Regions from separate parts of the Yersinia sp. KBS0713 genome, predicted to be linked through region 2. Evidence: predicted binding sites of a transcription regulator. Region 2 holds the regulator's gene; each other region holds the start of a gene.

Region 1 (7,362 bases), 1.6 Mb from region 2:
GGTCGCCCATCACCATAATCGACATAGCCGCTGCCCTGTACTTCCATCATAAAGTTATCCACCAATGAATTGGTGTACGCGATAACTAAATTACGGCTATCTAATGCGCCAGCATATATTGAAGCGCGATCGGGTAAGCGCCCCTTTTTCTTAGCAGGCATACGATAAAGTGGGTAACGGAATTCGCCTTGTGGGGTATAGCGCGCCTGCAGCACTGGGGTGTAATAACCGGTAAATTGCACATTGCCGAAGTTATCCACGCCTTCCATCTGGTAGGCATTTAGACCAAATAGAGTTAATTTGCTGGTGTCAGCACCCGCTAACATCCAGTTTTCTACCGCATTAAATGTACTACTATTGCGGCCATACAGACCTGGTGAGGATTGGTTAATCACTTTCACCTGATCAGAATAATCTTTTGCGTTGACTGGCTTACCTGTCGCATTTGGCTCATTCACCAACTCCAGTGGCTGCTCCAGATGCCCATCCTTATATTGCTGTCCACGATCGGTTGGCCGTGATTGGCAGCCAGCCAGAACAGCAATCATTATTCCACTCAATAGGTATTTGCCCCAACGACTTGTCATTTCACGCCTTCTCTTACTTATTTTATCTACCGGCGAACCATAACAAACGCCTATGGATAAAGGAATCAGCAGGTGGAAAAAAATCCCCTGCTGCCGTTGTGAGGAAAAAGGGAACAGATAGTGGATAAATTAATCGAAAAAACCTATTTACCTAAATTAAGTGGCAAAACTACTTGCAACAGATCTCATCCAGAGTATAGTGCGCTCAATCGGACGCGGGGTGGAGCAGCCTGGTAGCTCGTCGGGCTCATAACCCGAAGGTCGTCGGTTCAAATCCGGCCCCCGCAACCAACCGATACTGGCTACCAGCAGTATCAAATGTCGTCCGATGGTCTTGAAAATTAAGACTAATTAGGTAGAATAGCGGTTCAGCTGTGAAAACAGCAACAGAAGTAAAAGTGTAATGACGGACGCGGGGTGGAGCAGCCTGGTAGCTCGTCGGGCTCATAACCCGAAGGTCGTCGGTTCAAATCCGGCCCCCGCAACCAATTACACATTGTGCAACAAGAGTTAAATAGTAAGATAGAAAATTGTATTAAGACGGACGCGGGGTGGAGCAGCCTGGTAGCTCGTCGGGCTCATAACCCGAAGGTCGTCGGTTCAAATCCGGCCCCCGCAACCAATTCTTAATCATCTTCATATCAACATCAAGCACCCTAAAGGGTGTTTTTTTGTTTCTGGCCTCCAATGAGTATCGAGAACTCCCCCAGCAAGGGCTATCTCACCCCTGCGGCTATCAATAGTAACTCCCCGACTGATTACACCCGTGCCAGCGCCCCACCATTAGCGAAATAGGCTTTGATGCCAGCGAAAATAGATTCAGCCACTTGCTGCTGAAAATGGCTGGTGCGCAATTTCCGCTCTTCTTCCAGATTGCTGATAAATGCTGTTTCAACCAAAATGGATGGAATATCAGGCGCTTTCAAAACAGCGAAGCCCGCCTGATCGACACTGTTCTTATGCAGCTTATTAATTTTGCCCATGCGGTTAAGCACCTCTTTACCAAACTTCAGGCTGTCATTGATGGTCGCCGTTTGCAGCAAATCAATCATGGTATGGTCCAGGTAGCGATCCCCACTTTTACTGACCCCACCAATTTGGTCTGCTTCATTCTGTGTTTGGGCCAAAAAACGTGCGGCGGTACTGGTTGCGCCCTTGGTCGATAGCGCAAAAACAGAGGAACCTCTGGCGGCCTGACTGGTGAATGCATCGGCATGAATAGAAATAAATAAATCCGCGCGCTGTTTACGGGCTTTTGCTACTCGCACTTTCAGCGGGATAAAGACATCTTCATTGCGGGTCATAAACACCCGCATATTTGCTTCTTTCTGAATCAACGCCCGCAGCCGACGGGCAATTTGCAACACAATATCTTTCTCGCGAGTCTTATTTCGTCCAATAGCACCGGGATCTTCACCACCGTGCCCAGGATCTAGCATGATAACAATCGGCCTATCCCGCCCCGCTTTACCCACTTTGGCTGTCTCTGCGGGTAAATTACGCTCCACGTTGCCCTTATTATAATCTTCCAATAATGCCAGTAAGGGATCGTCTTCAATCGAGGTACTGCCCTGTTCAGGATATAAATCCACTACCAAGCGGTTACGAAACTTAGCAAAGGGTTTCAGTGTAAATAGTTGTGGGCTGATACTCTGTTTCAACTCCAAAACCAAGCGGACAGTATTTTTATCAAACTGCCCAACCCGGGCTTGCTTGAGGTAAGGATCGCCGGACTGCACCTGACCACTAATCTCTTTTAGTACACTATTGAGATGCACACCCTCAATATCAACCACAATGCGGTCAGGATTTTTCAGCGCGAATTGACGATATTTCAGCGGGGTATTGGATTCCAGCGTCACCCGAGTATAAGTTGAAGAGGGCCAGATCCTGACGGCGATAATGTGCGAAGAAGCAGCAAATCCAACCCGGCTGACACTCAGCATCCAGGCTGCGGCAGCACCTTGTAATAGACGGCGACGCCCAGAATTATGATTTGAATCTGCCATGTAACTCCAAAATAACTACCAAAATATGAATAAAAAACAAACAAAAAAGTTTTATGAGGAAAAACTTTAACCAATCAATTCAATGCTGTCATTAGAAAAACATTTTTATGTTATTCAATTTATTAATAGCTATGCACCATACATATGCAATTGATCGTAATTTGTTGCTTGCCATCTTGATCAAAAAAGAATAAAAATACAAAAATAGCGAATAAAAATTCAATGAGGGTCTGCCGTGAAGGAACGTAGTACTGAACTGGTCCAGGGATTTCGTCACTCAGTTCCCTATATCAACGCACACCGTGGCAAGACATTTGTCGTCATGTTGGGTGGTGAGGCGATTGAACATGAGAATTTCTCTAGCATCGTCAACGATATCGGTTTACTGCATAGTCTTGGCATTCGGCTGGTCGTGGTATACGGCGCACGCCCACAAATCGATAGTAATCTGGCGCAGCATCACTACGAACCTATTTATCACAAGCATACCCGAGTCACTGATGCCCGAACACTGGAAATGGTTAAGCAGGCAGCGGGCTTATTGCAGCTGGATATCACCGCCAGATTATCAATGAGCTTAAATAATACTCCGCTGCAAGGTGCGCATATTAATGTGGTTAGCGGCAACTTTATTATTGCTCAACCATTAGGCGTTGATGACGGTGTTGATTATTGCCATAGCGGACGCATTCGGCGGATCGATGAAGAGGCTATCCATCGTCAATTGGATAATGGCGCTATCGTATTGCTGGGGCCGGTTGCTGTCTCGGTGACTGGCGAGAGTTTTAATCTCACATCAGAAGAGGTGGCGACACAATTAGCCATCAAACTCAAAGCTGAAAAAATGATCGGTTTCTGCTCATCCCAAGGGGTGACGGACAGCGAAGGCAATATTATTTCCGAACTGTTCCCCAATGATGCTCAAAAACGGATCGAGGATCTTGAGCACGAGGGTGATTACAACTCAGGTACAGTACGTTTTCTACGTGGGGCAGTAAAAGCCTGCCGCAGCGGTGTGCGCCGTAGCCATTTGCTGAGTTATCAGGAAGATGGCGCGCTAGTGCAAGAGCTTTTCTCCCGTGATGGTATCGGTACTCAAATTGTTATGGAGAGTGCGGAACAAGTGCGCCGTGCAACCATTAATGATATTGGCGGCATACTGGAGCTGATTCGCCCACTGGAACAACAAGGGATTTTAGTGCGCCGCTCACGGGAACAGCTTGAGATGGAGATCGATAAGTTCACCATTATTGAGCGAGATAACCTGACGATTGCCTGCGCTGCACTTTATCCATTTCCCGAGGAGCAAATCGGTGAAATGGCCTGTGTGGCCGTGCACCCGGACTATCGCAGCTCCTCCCGTGGGGAGATGCTTCTCAAACGAGTCGCGAATCAGGCGCGCCAAATGGGCCTTAAAAAGCTGTTTGTGTTAACCACCCGTAGCATTCACTGGTTCCAAGAGCGCGGCTTTACTCCAGCGGAGGTCGAAGTTTTACCGATTCAGAAGCAGGAGTTATATAACTATCAACGGCGCTCAAAGATTCTGCTGGCCGACTTGTAACGATTAGTCGATGACATCAAGGGAGCTGCTGTCCCCAGAGGTTATTGACAAAGTCGTCTGTGCAGAGAGAACGGGTAGATCATCAAGACGCCGTAAATCCCTCTCTGGAGGCTCGTGCCGCGCCATCCCTGGCGCGGACGCTTGACTCTTCCACCCGTCCTCGCCGTTCCAAATCGAGTCATCGGGGTTTGTCCACAGTCTGAGGGGCTGCCCCCATTGGTTTTATTTATTCAACTCATTCAGACGATCAACTAACCCGCTACGACGCTGCGTGGGTGTCCGTATCGCATGACTCAGCACGGTATCACTGCAATAGAGTGTTAATCGCTGACGAGCACGGGTGATCGCGGTATAAACCAATTCACGGGTGAGCACTGGCATAAAGGTGTTGGGCAATACTAATGCCGTGTGTTCAAACTCCGATCCTTGAGATTTATGAACTGTCATGGCATAAGCGGTCTCATGAGTGGGAAGACGGCTAGGCTGTACCGACTTGATATTGCCATCGGGCAACTGGAAATGCACCCGAAGCTCGCCCTCTGAGTCATATAGCGCAATACCAATATCCCCATTAAACAGGCCCAGAGCACTGTCATTGAGCCCAATCATTACTGGTCGGCCAACATACCAACGCCCCGCAGGCCCAGATGCTCTCTCAATTAACCGCTTGCGATGCAACAACTGCTCAATCCGCTCATTTAAGCCGCTGACCCCAAATGGCCCGGTGCGTAATGCACACAGCAACTGGTAGCGGCCAAATGCCGCCAATACATCAACCGCATGAGCACCGGATGTCGCCAACTGAAGGTAGTGCTGATAGCTAGCGGCACAATCCTCCAGCAATACCTGGTAGTCATCTGAATCGGCCAGAGAGAAGCATTCGATGTCAGAATAGGTGCCACTTAAAACTGATAATGCATTGTGATACTTCCCGGCATTAACGGCTAAAGCGAGCTGCCCAATACCTGATTTTTCATCAAAACGGTAGCTTTTGCGCAGTAAACACAAGCTATCACGGACATTGAGTGTATCTTTTGGCACATCACCAATGGGGATGATTCCGGTCAATGTACTATTGGTCAATGTACTATCGATCAATCTACTATCGATCAATCTACTATCAGTTAATGCACACCCGGTTAACCGCACTAATTGTTCAGCCCGTGATTCGCTATAACCCCATTCAGCAAAACGACAAATATCACCCAATACCGCACCGGCCTCAACCGAGGCCAACTGGTCACGATCGCCAAGAAAAATAACTTGAGCTTTCGCGGGCAGAGCTGCAATTAACCGCGCCATCATCGGTAAATCCACCATTGATGCTTCATCGACCACCAGCACATCAAGATTTAACGGATTGCCACGGTGGTAACGCAAGCGCTGGCTGTTAGGTTGCGCCCCTAACAAGCGGTGTAACGTGGATGCTTGATCTGGCAATAGTTTGCGCTCATCATCCGTCAGCGGAAGTTGTCGAATGGCATTGCCCAGTGACTCGGTTAATCGAGCAGCCGCTTTACCGGTTGGTGCGGCCAGTTGGATACGTAAACGTTGCCCTTGACTCAGCTGTATCAGCGCGGTCAGTAACTTTGCTACTGTGGTCGTTTTCCCTGTTCCTGGCCCACCGGAGATCACGGAAATACGACGGGTAGCAGCAACGGCGGCGGCCACTTTCTGCCAGTCAACCTCAGACTCCGCTAGGCCGAACAAGCGGTCTAGTGTGGTTCTTAATAGCGCTTCGTTTACCTCTCGAGGTTCATTAGCCCATGCCGCCGTACTGTCGCTGGCAATAAATCGGACTACATCCCCTTCGTACTGCCACATTCGTTGCAGATACAAACGGTCATTTTGCAAAACCAGCGGCGTTGGCTGTGAGCCGTCACTCACAGCTGGAGAGTGATTAAATGCCTGTATCCAACACGACTCATCTGGCGCACCCGCAGCCTGCCACAGTGCTTGTGATAACGCCGACTGTCGCCCACCAAATAGCTGATCGGGCTGCAAATAGCTTAATGGTAGACACACATGCCCAGCCCCCGCTTCTGCACTGAGAATAGCGGCGGCCAATTGCAGCATTGGATCATTGTCGCCCGCGATCATGAGTGAAAACTGAAGATCCAGCGGACGCAGTAAGTGGTTACCAACCGCCTGATTCAGTAACGCCATCATAGTGATACCCTCCCATCTGCCTGGATAGCATCACGATTAATTTCACGACCACTGAACAAACAATCCATTCCTTCAATCAACCCCAGTTCAGGACGGCAACTAAAAATACCGTTACCCGGATGTTGCTTATCGACACCACGCAGGAAGAGATAAATGACACCACCAAAGTCGCGCTGATAATCATAATGAGCCAATCGGTGGCGCAAATAGCGGTGCAATGCCAGTGTATAGAGCTGATACTGCAGATCATAACGATGCTCAGCCATAGCTTGCGCCATCGCCTCTTGGGTATAGGCGCTACTCTCCTCACCTAACCAGTTTGATTTGTAATCCAATAAGTAATACTTGCCCTGCCAGCAGAAAACCAGGTCAATAAACCCCTTAAGCATCCCTCTAACTTGCAGGAAATCCAGCGCTGGGCACTGTCGAGATAGTGAATCAAAGCTTTTGATTAAAGCATCCAATTCACTGGCTCGGAGCAAAGTGTCGATTGGCAGATAAAATTGTAATTCTGCCTGCTTGCTCTGTGGCGTTAATCCAGCCAAGGTCACACCGCTTGTATTGAGAGGAACCTGTACAGTGTCATTTAGCCACTGATACAGCATTGGCGACCATTGCTCGCCAAAACCCTGTAACTGCAACTGCTCTGCCAACCAGCTTTGCTCAATAGGCTGACTAAAATCCATCTGCTCGAGTAAGTCATGTAGGAAAGTCCCCGGTGCTGCGCCGCGTGGGAAAGTATGGGGGGTTAAATTCGCTTCGGTGATTAGTGCCTGCTCACCAACAGCATCGGTATCTAGCCGTGGAAGCAACTCTTGCAGTGGCACATTAAGGGGCTGTGATGCGCCACCTTTACCGGAGCCATGCTGCTGTAAGCCAGAATAACTGGTGACACGCCAATAATCCTGTACTTGTCGGTTAAACTGGCGCGCAGCAAGCGCCGGCAAAATCTCCGGCTGCGGCTGCCACGGTGTATCGTCCGGACGCTCTGCCAGTGAAACAGAAATATCGCCGTCTGTTACGGCGGTTAATTCTG
Region 2 (7,362 bases):
AGTTCCACGCTGACGAACGATGATGCTGCCTGCCAATACTGCTTCGCCGCCAAAACGTTTTACGCCAAGACGTTTACTTTCGGAGTCACGACCGTTACGGGTCGAGCCACCAGCCTTTTTATGTGCCATTTGTCCGCTCTCCTAAATCTTAAGCGCTGATGCCGGTGATTTTAACATCAGTGAACCACTGACGATGACCTTGCTGCTTACGGTAGTGCTTACGACGACGGAATTTAACAATCTTAATCTTCTCGCCACGACCGTGAGCTACCACTTCAGCTTTGATCTTGCCACCATCGACTAAAGGAGCGCCGATATTGATTTCTTCACCGTTAGCAATCATCAGAACTTGGTCAAACTCAACAGTTTCACCAGTTGCGATGTCCAGCTTTTCCAGGCGAATGGTCTGACCTTCGCTTACCCGGTGTTGTTTACCACCACTTTGGAAAACCGCGTACATATAAAACTCCGCTTTCCGCACACTCCACTTTTGTAGTCCAGAGCGCACTATAAATATTCACAATAGGGCGCGAATTCTACGCAAAAACGTAGTGAATGACAAGTATATAATCAGCACAAGAGAAGAAAAAAAGCACAGTTTCTTACATCTCGTTTATTTGCTGGATTTTTCAAGTACAATCATGGTCTCAGGGAACGTCATGTAATAATGTGGGCGGTAATCTCATCGCAGTTAAAGAGAAAAACAGCTGAATATAACAATGAACCTAGAAAAGATTATCGAGTTAACCGCGCCAGATATGGCGGCAGTAAACACAACAATTCTCGAGCAATTGAACTCTGATGTTGTCCTTATCAATCAATTGGGCCATTACATCATCAGTGGCGGTGGAAAACGAATCCGCCCCATGATCGCCGTGCTGGTCGCTCGAGCTTTACACTATCAGGGCAGTAAGCATATCACTGTCGCAGCATTGATTGAATTTATCCACACGGCAACACTGCTACATGATGATGTGGTTGATGAGTCCGATATGCGCCGTGGCAAGGCCACAGCAAATGCGGCATTTGGTAATGCTGCCAGCGTATTGGTGGGCGACTATATCTATACTCGCTCATTCCAGATGATGACGAGCCTAGAGTCTCTGCGTGTTCTTACATTGATGTCAGAAGCGACGAATGTCATTGCTGAAGGTGAAGTGTTGCAGTTAATGAACTGTAATAACCCTGATATCACTGAAGAAAACTATATGCAGGTCATTTACAGCAAAACAGCCCGTTTGTTTGAAGCCGCCTCACAATCAGCGGCTGTATTAGCGGATGCCAGTGAAGAGCAGGAGTTGGCATTGCAGAATTATGGCCGCTATCTGGGGACCGCTTTCCAGTTGATTGATGATCTGCTCGATTACAGCTCTGATGGCACCACCTTGGGTAAAAATACCGGTGATGACCTGAACGAAGGTAAGCCGACACTCCCATTGCTACATGCGATGCGTAATGGCACTCCAGAGCAAGAAACAATGATTCGCCAAGCCATTGAACAGGGTAGTGGCCGCCATCTACTCGAGCCTGTGTTGGTCGCAATGCAGCAGTGTGGCTCACTGGACTACACTCGTCAGCGCGCCGAAGAAGAGGCAGATAAAGCCATTGCCGCATTACAGATCCTGCCAGAAAGTGAATATCGGCTAGCACTAGAAGGGCTGGCACATATTGCCGTACAGCGCGCATTTTAAGAAACTATATAGAAACTCGGGACGTTACTGCCCGAGTTTCTTTTTACTCCCGCACTGACACCTTTTTTTTCTCAAACCAAGCGTTTCATTAACGCCCCAATCCCTTCACGCAGCAAAAATGCGATGACCTGTGCACGTTCAGCTTCAGTGAGTTGATAATAGGCTTCTATCCATATGTTCACTGGGTCTTGCCGTACCGGCGTATATTGCGCTGGCTCCTCCCTGAGTTGTAATGAGTTCAGTATCGTACTGGGTAAACTTTCAATATGATATTCCACCGCCTTTCCCTGAACACCACGACGGCGACGCTGCTCCCATCCCTCACGTTTAGCCATGAGGTTTACTCCTTGTGGTGATGACGGTAACCCCTCAAGACCTGCCAATTCCTTAGCGGCAAACCACTCTTTTTTCATGGCGTTGCTTCCTAATATGCGTTGTGACACAAAAAAGGAATATTTAGAAAACATTTAAAATTTTTGGGAAAATAAATGATATGATCTTTCTAAATGGTCACTTTGTGTTCACGTTCCGATTAACAATGTACCGTTATTTATATCACTAACGCGTCAGCTGCTTAGAAAAAAAAAGGATTAAAGATGATTTTAAGGAAATCTGATTGGCACCCAGCCGACATCATTGCTGCACTACGTAAAGAAGGTACAACTCTGGCCGCACTTTCTCGCAAAGCGGGATTAAGTTCATCCACACTTGCCAATGCATTGACTCGCCCCTGGCCAAAGGGGGAGTGGTTGATTGCAGAATGTCTGAATATTCATCCTTCAGAAATCTGGCCAACACGCTATTTTGATTCTAAAACAGGAGCCCTTCTCGACCGAAAAGTGCGGATACGGCAAGTCATAAAAAAACCGCCGATGAGTTGCTTCGGCGGTTGATAATGTCATTTTAAGGGTAGAGCTACCCCTACTTTTACATATTGCTATCTATACCCAGAGTCAGTGGCGTTGCGATGAGGTGGTAAACAAACAAAACTCCAATCAGCTAGCTCAAATTAGTGAGTCGATGAACGGGGATTGTTTGCACCTCTAGCAACGCCATGTAAAAAGGTATATTAGTTATTGACGAACTTTTCGCCCAACTCGATATCTTGGTGCAATACATCAAGCATACTTTCCAGCGCCTGTTGCTCAAAAGCACTCAGTTTCCCGATGTCTTTACGTTCTGCAACGCCGTTTTTACCCAATAGGATTGGTTGCGCAAAGAAGCGAGCATACTTGCCATCACCTTCAACGTAAGAGCATTCAACCACATTGCTTTCGCCTTGCAGAGCACGAACCAGAGAAAGGCCAAATCGTGCCGCAGCCTGCCCCATAGAGAGTGTCGCTGACCCACCACCAGCTTTTGCTTCAACAACTTCAGTCCCCGCGTTCTGAATACGCTTAGTCAGAGAGGCAACTTCCTGCTCTGTAAAGCTAACGCCTGGAATTTGTGACAACAATGGCAGAATAGTAACCCCAGAGTGACCACCAATAACGGGCACTTCGATATCCTGAGGCTGCTTACCTTTTAATTCAGCAACGAAGGTGTTAGAGCGAATGGTATCCAGTGTCGTAATACCAAATAATTTGTTTTTGTCGTAAACACCGGCTTTTTTCAGTACTTCTGCGGCGATCGCAACCGTCGTGTTAACTGGGTTGGTAATGATGCCAATTAAAGCGTTAGGGCAAGTACGCGCAATTTGCTCAACCAGATTACGAACGATACCGGCATTAACATTGAACAGATCTGAACGATCCATGCCTGGTTTACGAGCAACACCAGCAGAAATCAGAACAATATCGGCCCCTTGCAGTGCTGGGGTAGCATCTTCGCCGCTGAAGCCTTTGATCTTAACAGCGGTCGGGATATGGCTCAGATCAACCGCAACACCAGGGGTTACTGGCGCGATATCATATAAAGAGAGATCTGAACCTGAAGGAAGCTGGGTCTTGAGAAGAAGAGCGAGGGCCTGGCCGATACCACCAGCGGCACCGAGAACTGCAACTTTCATCCTATACTCCTTATTATATTTAATTTAAATTTGCCGTGAATTCATCTAGTTACGCACCTTAATTTATTGTAATTTTAAACACAATCTATTAACAGTCAGATTGAGATATCACGCATCAAAAAGGCGCATAGAGCTTATGTATTTTAGATTAAATCGCTTATTCGTTAATGATATAGCGCACATTATTCTAAAATTTACTGGAGTATTCATGACAGGTTAATCCGCGGTTACATTACACCCTTCTGCAACATCAAAACAACATCATTTTAATAACATTTTGATTACTTAAACTAAATCTCAATAAGTGCTGATTTAGCATAATCGTAACAGTATGATGATGTTAAAATTTCGCCATTCCTTGATATCAATGCTTTTATCACCAAAACTCCAGAGTCATGTTGAATAAAAATTCATTTATATGCATAATAATCCTATTCACTGTTGACTACTCAGGGCATAACAAATGCGTAATCCCGCAAAACAAGAAGATCTTATCAAGGCGTTCAAAGCGTTATTGAAAGAAGAGAAATTCAGTTCTCAAGGTGAGATCGTTTTGGCCTTGCAGGAAGAAGGTTTTGAAAATATTAACCAATCCAAAGTTTCGCGCATGTTGACCAAGTTCGGCGCAGTCAGGACGCGTAATGCAAAAATGGAGATGGTTTACTGCTTACCCGCCGAGTTAGGCGTACCAACAACTAGCAGCCCGCTAAAAAATCTGGTGCTAGATGTTGATTATAATGATTCAGTGGTTGTGATTAATACCAGCCCAGGTGCAGCCCAGTTGATCGCCCGCCTGCTGGACTCATTAGGCAAGGCTGAAGGTATTCTGGGGAGTATTGCCGGTGATGATACTATCTTCACCACACCAGCCAGGGGTTTTACTGTTAAACAGCTGCATGAAGCCATCCTCGGGCTATTCGAGCAAGAGCTTTAATACCACTCTTTACTGTCTGATGTGTATAAATGCGGCCATAGGTGCCGCATTGTTGCTATTTAACGCCTACGGCCCCTAACTACCCATCCTAACTCCCCACAGCTAAATAGGGTATTTCACTGCTTAATCATTTTAAAACCACAAAATAGCACTGTTTTCTCTCTCTCTATGGTCAAACTCACCACATCCATTCGCACTTTTAGTCAAAAGCACTTATCCGTTTGAAAATATTAGCTTTTAACTAAACCCTGCTGTTTTTTAGCCATTTTTTATTCCTTTTCGTTCTTAAAAAGTAGTAACCACCGATAAAGTGACGTTAAATATTATTAGTGCGCTATTAATATTCTCAGTTACTAGATGTATACTCATTTTCGTGACGTAAATCACACTTCCTTCGAAGTGATAAAAGAATAAATAGAGGCAATAACATGAATATTAAAACTACTATCGCAACCATGAGCGTTCTATCTGCACTGTCATTTGGTGTATTTGCAGCTGATTCTATCAATGATTCTCAAGCCGCTAACATGCAACCAATTGGCACCATTACCGTCAGTGGCCTTAATGGCGCACCTTCTGATATCCGTCAGGCACTGTCTGATAAAGCAGATGCAATGGGCGCGAAAGCTTATAAAATCATCGAAGTGCGTGAAGAAAATAACTGGCACGCTACGGCTAAAGCTTACAAATAAAAGTATGTGCTAAGAATGAAAGTATATGCCCCGTTCGAGGGGCATACTTTCGAGTTTGATGGTTTATTCAATCGGTTGAAAATAGAGAGAAAATTAATTTTAAACCGACTGAATAGAGTATTAATTGAACCGGTTAGCCCACTGAGCACCGCAGCAGAATAATCCCTTGTCGTCTATCCGACGAACCCTTTACCCCCGCTATACGGGGGCTTTTTTATCCTGCCTAATCCTGAGACTCAGCTTCTAACTCTGCTTTTTTACTCAGTGAACTCAATAACTTGTCATGAATACCACCAAAGCCGCCGTTACTCATCACCAAGATGTGATCACCGGGTTGGGCTGTTTTCACAATCATATCAACTAATGTATCGATATCAGCACTCCAATGCGCCGGCTGAATACAGGCTTCCGCCACTTCCACCACTTGCCAAGGAATATGCTGCGGTTGGAACAGGAACACTTCATCCGCACGACCCAATGAAGGTGCCAACTCATTCTTGCATAACCCCAATTTCATGGTGTTAGAGCGCGGCTCTAAAACAGCCAAAATCCGTGCGGTGCCACCGACTTTACTGCGCAGTGCCGCCAAAGTAGCGAGTATGGCGGTTGGATGATGAGCAAAATCATCATAAACCATGACACCATGGGCTTCGCCGCGTAACTCCAAGCGGCGGCGGGCATTAATAAAATCACCCAGAACCCGACAAGCATCTGCTGGCAAGACCCCCACATGACGGGCGGCGGCGATGGCCATCAGGCCGTTATGCATATTGTGTTCACCCACCAGTGACCAACTGACCTCGCCCACTAACTCATTGTCGAGAAACACTTCATAAACACTGGCATCGGTCGAAACTTTACGTGCAAACCAACTGCCCGTTTCACCCACCAACTCTTGCTCACTCCAGCACCCCATCGCCATCACTTGCTTCAGATGATTATCATTATCTGGCACGATGATTTTGCCTTTACCGGGAACTAAACGCACCAGATGGTGGAATTGCTTCTGAATCGCCTTAAGATCGTCAAATATATCAGCATGATCAAACTCAAGATTATTCATCACCAGCGTTCTTGGGCTGTAGTGAACAAATTTAGAGCGCTTATCAAAGAAGGCGCAATCATATTCATCGGCTTCAATAACAAAGAATGGGCTGTTGCCTAAACGGGCTGAGACATCGAAATTGCCCGGTACGCCGCCAATCACAAAACCTGGCTCATAGCCACAGGCTTCCAGTATCCAGGTAACCATTCCCGCCGTGGTGGTTTTGCCATGAGTGCCGGCTATCGCCAATACCCAGCGCTCTGGCAACACATGGTCATGCAGCCATTGCGGCCCGGAAACATAAGGAATTCCTTGCTCTAACACGGCCTCAACACAAGGGTTACCACGGGTCATGGCATTACCGATGATCACCAAATCCGGTGCGGGATTCAGTTGAGCCGGAGAGTATCCCTGAATCAAGTCAATTCCTTGATTCTCCAGCAGTGTGCTCATCGGTGGATACACGTTAGCATCCGCTCCCGTCACTTCGTGACCTAATGAACGAGCAAGCATTGCCAGACCGCCCATAAAAGTGCCGCAGATACCTAATATGTGAATGCGCATAAATTTTCCGTATTAATAAGCTTCGAGTTTGCAGCTATTCTACCGCTCAGAATCAAAGAGAAGAAATGGAATTGCCTATGAATCATTCTTATCTTTGGGCTACACTGCTGCCATCAGGTGAGTTGTTCGTTAATAAATCGATATTTAACCGTAGATCCAGGGATTGAGTCATGAAAACGTTAGGCGAATTCATCGTTGAGAAACAGCTAGACTTCTCTCACGCCACCGGCGAATTAACTGCATTACTTTCAGCAATCAAACTCGGCGCAAAGATTATTCATCGTGATATCAACAAAGCAGGTTTAGTTGATATTTTAGGTGCCAGCGGTGTTTCCAATATTCAGGGCGAAGACCAGATGAAACTGGATCTGTTTGCCAATGAAAAATTGAAAGCGGCGCTAAAAGCACGCGGTGAAGTTGCCGGTATC
Region 3 (7,362 bases), 350 kb from region 2:
AATAGGCTTTGCGGAAAATAGCATCTGCATTGTGGGTATCAGTTTTATCATCAGTATCGACATAATAGACTTTTGCCGTTGCATCCAGCCAGCCGATATGTTCCGGCTTTAAGCTATAATCTAGCCCAATATTCTTATTCATCACATCCGATACGCTGCCGCTTAACCAGCCATATTTAAAAGCAGGACCTGATGTTAGTGACTGGCTCAAATCGATCTGGGTAAGCATACCTGCATTGGGGCTTTCTACTTGTGTTTGCAGGTAGCTGAATACCAGGCGCTGATCAGCGGATAAATTCCACCCTATTTTGGCCAACCGTGAATACATTTTATAGTGAGTAAAATCGACCTTATTACTTTTAATGTCATTGCTTAATTTGCGTTCTTTCTTTCCTCCCATGTGAAGTTCACCGATTTCCCCTTTATTCCCCGGCCAGTAATCTTTTAAGTTACGTTCACTAGCGGAAATTAACAGGTCACCATACTCATTACCCAGCGCCAACATTGCACTGCCAATAAATTGGGTGCCATTATCACCGGTTGTCGCGCGGACTTTACCGCCAATCTCTTTTCCTGGTTCGATAAAGTCACTGGCATTAATTGTATTAAAAGTGGCAATCCCCCCAATAACCCCCGCACCGCCAATACCACTACTGACCCCTTTCTCTATTGTTACATTATTAAGAATTTCTGGATCAATATACATAACGCCATTGCGCTGCCCATGGCTACTTTTCATAAAGTTCTGGCGCATACCATCAATATTCATATTGACGCGACCATAATCTTGCATACCACGGATATTCACCGATAGCCCTGGGTCTTGCTGGCTAAGGCTGGAGTAGACCCCCGGCGTTTGCTCTAAAATATCCGCCGCGTGACGTGCTGGGCGGTTATCCATTTGTTCACGGGATATTTCGCTGACCGAGCGGGCTTCATCATAGACCCAGTCACCCTCATGAGCATTACTCACTTCTTCTACTTTGAGCTTATCCAGCACCATCTCACTCTTACCAGAGGATGCCTCTGCGGCGGCCGCCTGAGTGGCTTCAGCTTTAATGGTTTCAGATTTGGCGCTTTCTGAATAACCTTGCGCCGTTAGTGCTAAGAATATACCTAGTGATATTTTACTCATCGGGCTTATTGTTGTTTTTCTCTGTAAAACTATATTATCCATTTATGAGTTTCCATCCTTATTAATACAAATAAAATACACATGCTAACTATTAGCTTAATGACACACGCGATAAATTTGGCAATAGATATTCGTGCCGAATAATAGAAATTATCGGATAATTAGTATGTTGTAGCTTTCTATAAAACCAATAAGTTATTTAACCCACCATAAATGCAGATTAAATTGACTAAAATAAATAGGCTTATTTTATTAGTGGATAAGGTAATATATCTGAGTTATCCCTTCAGTTATTAAAACTGATCTGAACCTCTCTAATTCCTTAATGCTAGTATAGGTTTTCCTATAGCGCCACCATTTGATAATGATTATCATAATCATTTGAGGGTATAAACTCAATGGCATTCAAAAATAAAAAATTATGTGGCTGAGAATATTGGCTTTATAGAAAGTTTAAATGATCTATAAATAAGTGTTGCTGTAACGTTTATTAATTTTTTCTGAATATAGCGGGTCAACTGAAGGCAAAAATACCATTTAGCTTCTACCATAAAAAATGGGCCACTATAAAAGTGACCCATTTCCGATATTAATACTCAGCGAACTAAAACAGGCGGGTTTTAGCCTCGGCAATAGCGGTAGCCACTTGCTGTGGTGAAACTCCACCTTTGGCGACACGCTTATCCAGGCAGGATTGCAGCGCCAGAATCGGGTACACATCGTCGCCAATCACTGCACTGAACTTCTGCAAGTCACTGAGTGATAATGCCTCTAATGCTTTGCCCTGACGAATCGCCTCAACCACCGCTTCGCCGACAATATGGTGCGCTTCGCGGAAAGGCACCCCCTTGGCGACCAAATAATCTGCTAATTCAGTGGCGTTGGCATAGCCCTGTTCAGCGGCTTCTTTGCAACGCGGGCGTTTTACCTGAATACCATCCAAGACCAGCGCGGCCATATGCAGGCAGTCGAGCCAGGTATCCAGCGCATCAAACAGCCCTTCTTTGTCTTCCTGCATATCTTTGTTATAAGCCAGAGGCAAGCCTTTGAGCGTCATCATCATCCCGGTCAATGCGCCCTGGACTCGGCCACACTTACCACGGATTAATTCTAATGCATCCGGGTTTTTCTTTTGTGGCATCAGAGAGGAGCCGGAGGTCACGCGATCAGATAAATCGACAAACGCCGCTTCGCCACTGTTGAAGAAGATGAGATCTTCTGCAAAACGCGACAGATGCACCATGCCGATGCTGGCATCGGAGAGTAGTTCCAGCACATGGTCACGGTCAGACACACTATCGAGACTGTTGCGGGTCGCAGAGGCAAAACCTAACCAGCCCGCCAGCTGTTCGCGGTCAATGGCATACGCCGTACCCGCCAATGCGCCACTGCCTAATGGGCTGACATCCAGGCGATTTAGGGTATCTTGCAGGCGGCTTTCATCACGAGCCAGCATTTCAACGTAGGCCAGACACCAGTGTGCGAAGGTCACCGGTTGGGCGCGTTGCAAGTGGGTATAACCCGGCATCACCGCATCCTGATTGGCTTCAGCGGTGATAACCAGTGCTTGCTGTAGCTGCTGCACCGCAGTTTTTAATTCAGTTATTTGGAATTTGCACCACAATTTTAGATCAGTCGCGACCTGATCATTACGGCTACGCCCAGTGTGCAATTTTTTGCCTAAATCGCCCACTTTATCAATCAGTTTGGTTTCTACCCAACTGTGAATATCTTCCGCATCACTGGCTAAAATGGCCTGTGGATCGGCCTGCACCTCTTCCAATAAAACAGAGAGTGCCTGCTCAAGTTGTTGCTGCTCGGCGGCTGTTAAGACACCAACCGTGACCAGTGCTTTCGACCAGGCAACAGAACCTATAATATCCTGCTCTGCCAGTCGGTAATCAAACCGCAGGGAGTCATTGAACTGCTTAAAACGCTGATCTGCTGCCTGACTAAACCGTCCGCCCCACAATGCCATAATCTTGCTTCCCTAAGTTCTGAAAAAATCGTTTTGATATAGAAATTTATAATAGCCTGTTACGCGAGAATACGTGTACCAATTGGCACGCCGTTAAACAGCGCTGGCAGTTGATCAGCATGACGCCAGCTGGCGATATCCACCGGGCGGCCCAGTGAACGCGCGGCATCCAGCGCAGCATTCACTTTGACAATCATGCCATCAGTAATAATGCCTTGAGCAATTAATTGCTCGGCTTTCTGTGCCGTCATTTCAGCAATTCGCTGGCCTTTGCCATCCAGAATGCCGCTCACATCAGACAGCAAAATCAGATCCGCCCCCAGTGTCGCCGCCAGGGCGGTTGCAGCCTGATCGGCATTCACATTCATCAGTTTGCCGTCTACGGTAATACCAATTGAGCTGATGATTGGCATGTAATCCGCTGCCAACAAGGTTTGCACCAAGGCCGGTGAGCCAGGCTGCGCTTTACCCACATGCCCCAGTTCGGCATCCAGCGGTGTAACCGAAACCGTATTGCCATCACCCAGACAGAGACCAACAGCATTTATCTGGTGTTTTACCGCCCAGGAGAGCAACGTTTTGTTGGCGGTGCCTGCCAATGCGCCAGTGATAATATCAATCTGGTCAGCCGGAGTAACACGCAGGCCGTTTTTCTTCACCACCGGCAGTGCCAGTTTTTTCATCAGCTCATCTACCAGACAGCCACCACCGTGCATAATCACAAGCGGGCGCTCATGCTTCTCACGATAGGTCACTAATGCAGTAAACAGGCGTTCCAGCGCTTCTTCGCTGTCTAGCAACACGCCACCTAATTTAATGACCAACGGGTTCATCATGTTTCGCCTCAATATAATTGGATAAAGTATCTGTTTCTGCCCACTCTGGCTCGGTTACCGCCCCCTGGTGACTCACAATAGGGACTGGGTTTCCACAAAGCCAAAACGGATATTCATGCATTGTACCGCCTGCGCCGCCGCGCCTTTCAGCAGGTTATCTTCTGTCGCGACAATGATTAAATGCTCGCCCTGCACCGAGAAACCAATATCACAGAAAGGCAGGCCGACCACAGCTTTTAGTGCCGGTACGCCTTGCTGATATAACCGCACCAGCGGTTTATCTTGATACGCATTGTGGTACGCCTCGGCGATATCTTCTGCCGTGACACCGACTTTCAGGCGGCAAGTGATGGTCGCCAAAATGCCGCGCGCGAAGTTCCCCAAGTGCGGGGTGAAAATCACCGGTGTACCGAGGTGAGCGACAATCTCAGGCTGATGACGATGGTTAAACAAGCCGTATGGCTGCAAGCTCACTTCGCAAAAACTGTTGCCAATGCTGGCTTTACGCCCTGCACCGCTGACGCCACTTACCGCGTTAATCACCGGCCATTGAGCTTCATTCAACAAACCGCCATCAACCAGCGGCTTTAGTGCCAATTGTGAAGCGGTTGGATAGCAGCCTGGGACGGCAATCAATTGCGCCTGTTTGATCTCTTCGGCCTGCCATTCAGCCAGCCCATATACCGCTTTGTCCAACCAATCAGCGTGCTGATGTTCAAAACCGTAATATTGAGTGTAAAACGCGGCGTCCTGAACCCGGTATGCACCAGAGAGATCAAACACCACGCAGCCCGCGGCTAAAAATTGCGGTGCCAAATCATGGCTGACTTCATGGGCGGTGGCGAGGAACACCACATCAACACCTTTTGCCGCCTGAGCCACATCCACCAAGGGTTGCAGCGGAAGATCAATGATGCCTTTCAGTTGCGGATGCAGCTCAGAAAGTAATTTTCCTGCATCTGCACTTTGCGCTGAAACCGCTAAAGCGGTTATGTTCATATGTGGGTGACGATTGAGGTAAGCCGTAAGCTCCGCTCCGGCATAGCCGCTGGCACCAACAATTAGCGTATTTAGCATGGGTTCAGTTCACCTTGCCCTTCTGACTTGAAGTGGCCGCAGGACTCGCTCGCCCGCAACCTGCCACATCAAGTACTTTGGGTATAAAATTTAATCGGGTATAAAGACATAAGTAGTCAAAACCGGCATTTGGGTGATCAGCAAGGTTTTACTGTTCCCCAGGTGATTGAGCATTGACATTTTCGTAAATTTAAGGGTCTTTTTAGGTTCCCTTACGCTTAAGCTTAATGTATTTTTATTCATAATTATTGCATGAATATTGATACTATCCTAACCAAAGGCTGTCAACAGTGAAGATGAAATTACCTCCATTTATTGAGCTGTATCGGGCATTAATCGCCACGCCATCGATCAGCGCGACCGATAGCGCCCTCGATCAAAGCAATGAGGCGTTAATCAACTTGCTGGCCGGATGGTTTGCTGATTTGGGTTTTCGTATCGAAATCCAACCAGTGCCCGATACACGCCACAAATTTAACCTGCTTGCCTCTATTGGTGAAAAAAGTAGCGGCGAAGGTAATGGCGGATTACTGCTCGCCGGTCATACCGATACCGTACCTTACGATGAGGGGCGTTGGACCCGTGATCCCTTCACGCTGACGGAGCACGACAACAAGTTATATGGTTTGGGCACTGCCGATATGAAAGGCTTTTTTGCCTTTATTCTGGATGCGGTACGTGATATCGATGCCAGCCAGCTGAGTAAACCGCTCTATATTCTGGCGACCGCCGATGAAGAGACCACCATGGCAGGCGCGCGCTACTTTGCCGCCTCCATCCAGTTGCGCCCTGACTTTGCCATTATTGGCGAACCAACCTCACTGCAACCGGTGCGGGCGCACAAAGGGCATATTTCCAGCGCCATCCGCATTACCGGCCAGTCCGGTCACTCCAGTGATCCAGCGCGTGGCGTCAATGCCATTGATTTGATGCATGAATCCATTACCGAGCTAATGAAGCTGCGCACCACCCTGCAAGAGCGTTATCACAATCCGGCGTTCACCATCCCTTATCCGACGATGAATTTCGGTCATATCAATGGTGGTGATGCAGCAAACCGTATCTGTGCTTGCTGTGAATTACATATGGATATCCGCCCGTTGCCGGGTCTGACATTAAGTGATCTGGATGAGTTGATGACCGAAGCGCTAGCGCCGGTAAGCCAACGCTGGCCGGGCCGCCTAAGCATTGATGAGCTGCATCTGCCGATTCCTGGCTATGAATGCCCAACAGATCACCATATGGTGGGGGTTATCGAAAAATTGTTGGGTGAGCGCACGGCGGTGGTGAACTACTGCACTGAAGCGCCATTTATCCAGCAAATTTGCCCAACATTAGTGCTGGGGCCAGGTTCCATCAATCAGGCCCACCAGCCGGATGAGTTTATTGATATGGCCTTTATCGAGCCAACTCGCGAGCTGATTGGCCAATTAGTTGACCATTTCTGCCAACAGAGATAACCACTATGGGGTAGGCGGATCAATATCGGTGATAAGCCAAACTGATAACCTAGCCTTGGTAATTAAATTTCAGAAATATCCCTAAAATTGATGTTTTTTTGCTGAAAATAGTGTCAATTGGGGTATGGAATTGAACGTGGCGAGTGGATTTGTCCATCTCTGCCTTTTGGATGAAACTAATTTACAAAAAGAAACCATAAAAGTTTATACCCAAAGTCATTGGCGTTGCAGGTAGGCAGCAAGTGAACGAATCCCGATGAGCTGACACTGGTCAGTGATTCGGGTGAGTAAACGTCGCTAACAACCCTGCGGCGTCAAGGGCGAAGGGGATATGGGTCAGGGGTCATATGAACGAACAATATTCCGCAATGCGAAGTAACGTCAGTATGCTCGGCAAACTACTCGGGGAGACCATCAAGGAAGCGCTCGGCGAGCACATTCTTGATCGGGTAGAAACCATCCGTAAATTATCTAAATCTTCGCGTGCTGGTAATGAGGCGAGCCGTCAGGAACTGCTGACGACGCTGCAAAATCTGTCCAACGACGAGTTACTGCCGGTAGCCCGTGCTTTTAGCCAATTCCTCAATTTGACCAATACGGCGGAGCAATATCACAGTATTTCGCCACACGGTGAAGCGGCAAGTAACCCGGAAGCCCTGGCCCAGCTATTCACCCGCTTGAAAGACAAGAAGCTGAGCGAAAAAGATATGCGCAGCGCGGTTGATGAGTTGTCTATTGAGCTGGTGTTGACCGCTCACCCAACCGAAATAACTCGCCGTACTTTGATCCATAAACTGGTGGAAGTGAATACCTGCCTGAGCCAGTTGGATCACAATGATTTAGCCGATTACGAACGCAACAAGATCATGCGTCGTT

What was found. Region 2 encodes ArgR, which controls arginine synthesis, uptake and breakdown. Its sites were predicted from a motif close to ANTGAATAAAAATACANT; they were not measured.
Positions count from the first base shown of each region.
Region 1: argA (amino-acid N-acetyltransferase) is a predicted target of ArgR. The motif match lies at 2,803-2,820, and genes of this name have one in related genera.
Region 3: argC (N-acetyl-gamma-glutamyl-phosphate reductase) is a predicted target of ArgR. The motif match lies at 5,253-5,270, and genes of this name have one in related genera.

Region 1 covers NZ_CP042173.1:1,025,572-1,032,933, reverse strand. The annotation lists gene mltA (murein transglycosylase A) at 1-587, opposite strand, end outside; tRNA gene FFE93_RS04760 (tRNA-Met) at 802-878, shown strand; tRNA gene FFE93_RS04755 (tRNA-Met) at 999-1,075, shown strand; tRNA gene FFE93_RS04750 (tRNA-Met) at 1,133-1,209, shown strand; gene amiC (N-acetylmuramoyl-L-alanine amidase AmiC) at 1,346-2,596, opposite strand; gene argA (amino-acid N-acetyltransferase) at 2,832-4,157, shown strand; gene recD (exodeoxyribonuclease V subunit alpha) at 4,380-6,326, opposite strand; gene recB (exodeoxyribonuclease V subunit beta) at 6,323-7,362, opposite strand, start outside.
Region 2 covers NZ_CP042173.1:3,984,968-3,992,329, forward strand. The annotation lists gene rpmA (50S ribosomal protein L27) at 1-129, opposite strand, end outside; gene rplU (50S ribosomal protein L21) at 149-460, opposite strand; gene ispB (octaprenyl diphosphate synthase) at 720-1,691, shown strand; gene FFE93_RS18915 (DNA-binding protein) at 1,763-2,104, opposite strand; gene FFE93_RS18920 (helix-turn-helix domain-containing protein) at 2,288-2,584, shown strand; gene mdh (malate dehydrogenase) at 2,761-3,699, opposite strand; gene argR (transcriptional regulator ArgR) at 4,163-4,633, shown strand; gene yhcN (peroxide/acid stress response protein YhcN) at 5,062-5,325, shown strand; gene mpl (UDP-N-acetylmuramate:L-alanyl-gamma-D-glutamyl-meso-diaminopimelate ligase) at 5,549-6,934, opposite strand; gene fbp (class 1 fructose-bisphosphatase) at 7,105-7,362, shown strand, end outside.
Region 3 covers NZ_CP042173.1:4,330,332-4,337,693, forward strand. The annotation lists gene FFE93_RS20510 (TonB-dependent hemoglobin/transferrin/lactoferrin family receptor) at 1-1,177, opposite strand, end outside; gene argH (argininosuccinate lyase) at 1,740-3,113, opposite strand; gene argB (acetylglutamate kinase) at 3,173-3,946, opposite strand; gene argC (N-acetyl-gamma-glutamyl-phosphate reductase) at 4,022-5,026, opposite strand; gene argE (acetylornithine deacetylase) at 5,323-6,486, shown strand; gene ppc (phosphoenolpyruvate carboxylase) at 6,834-7,362, shown strand, end outside.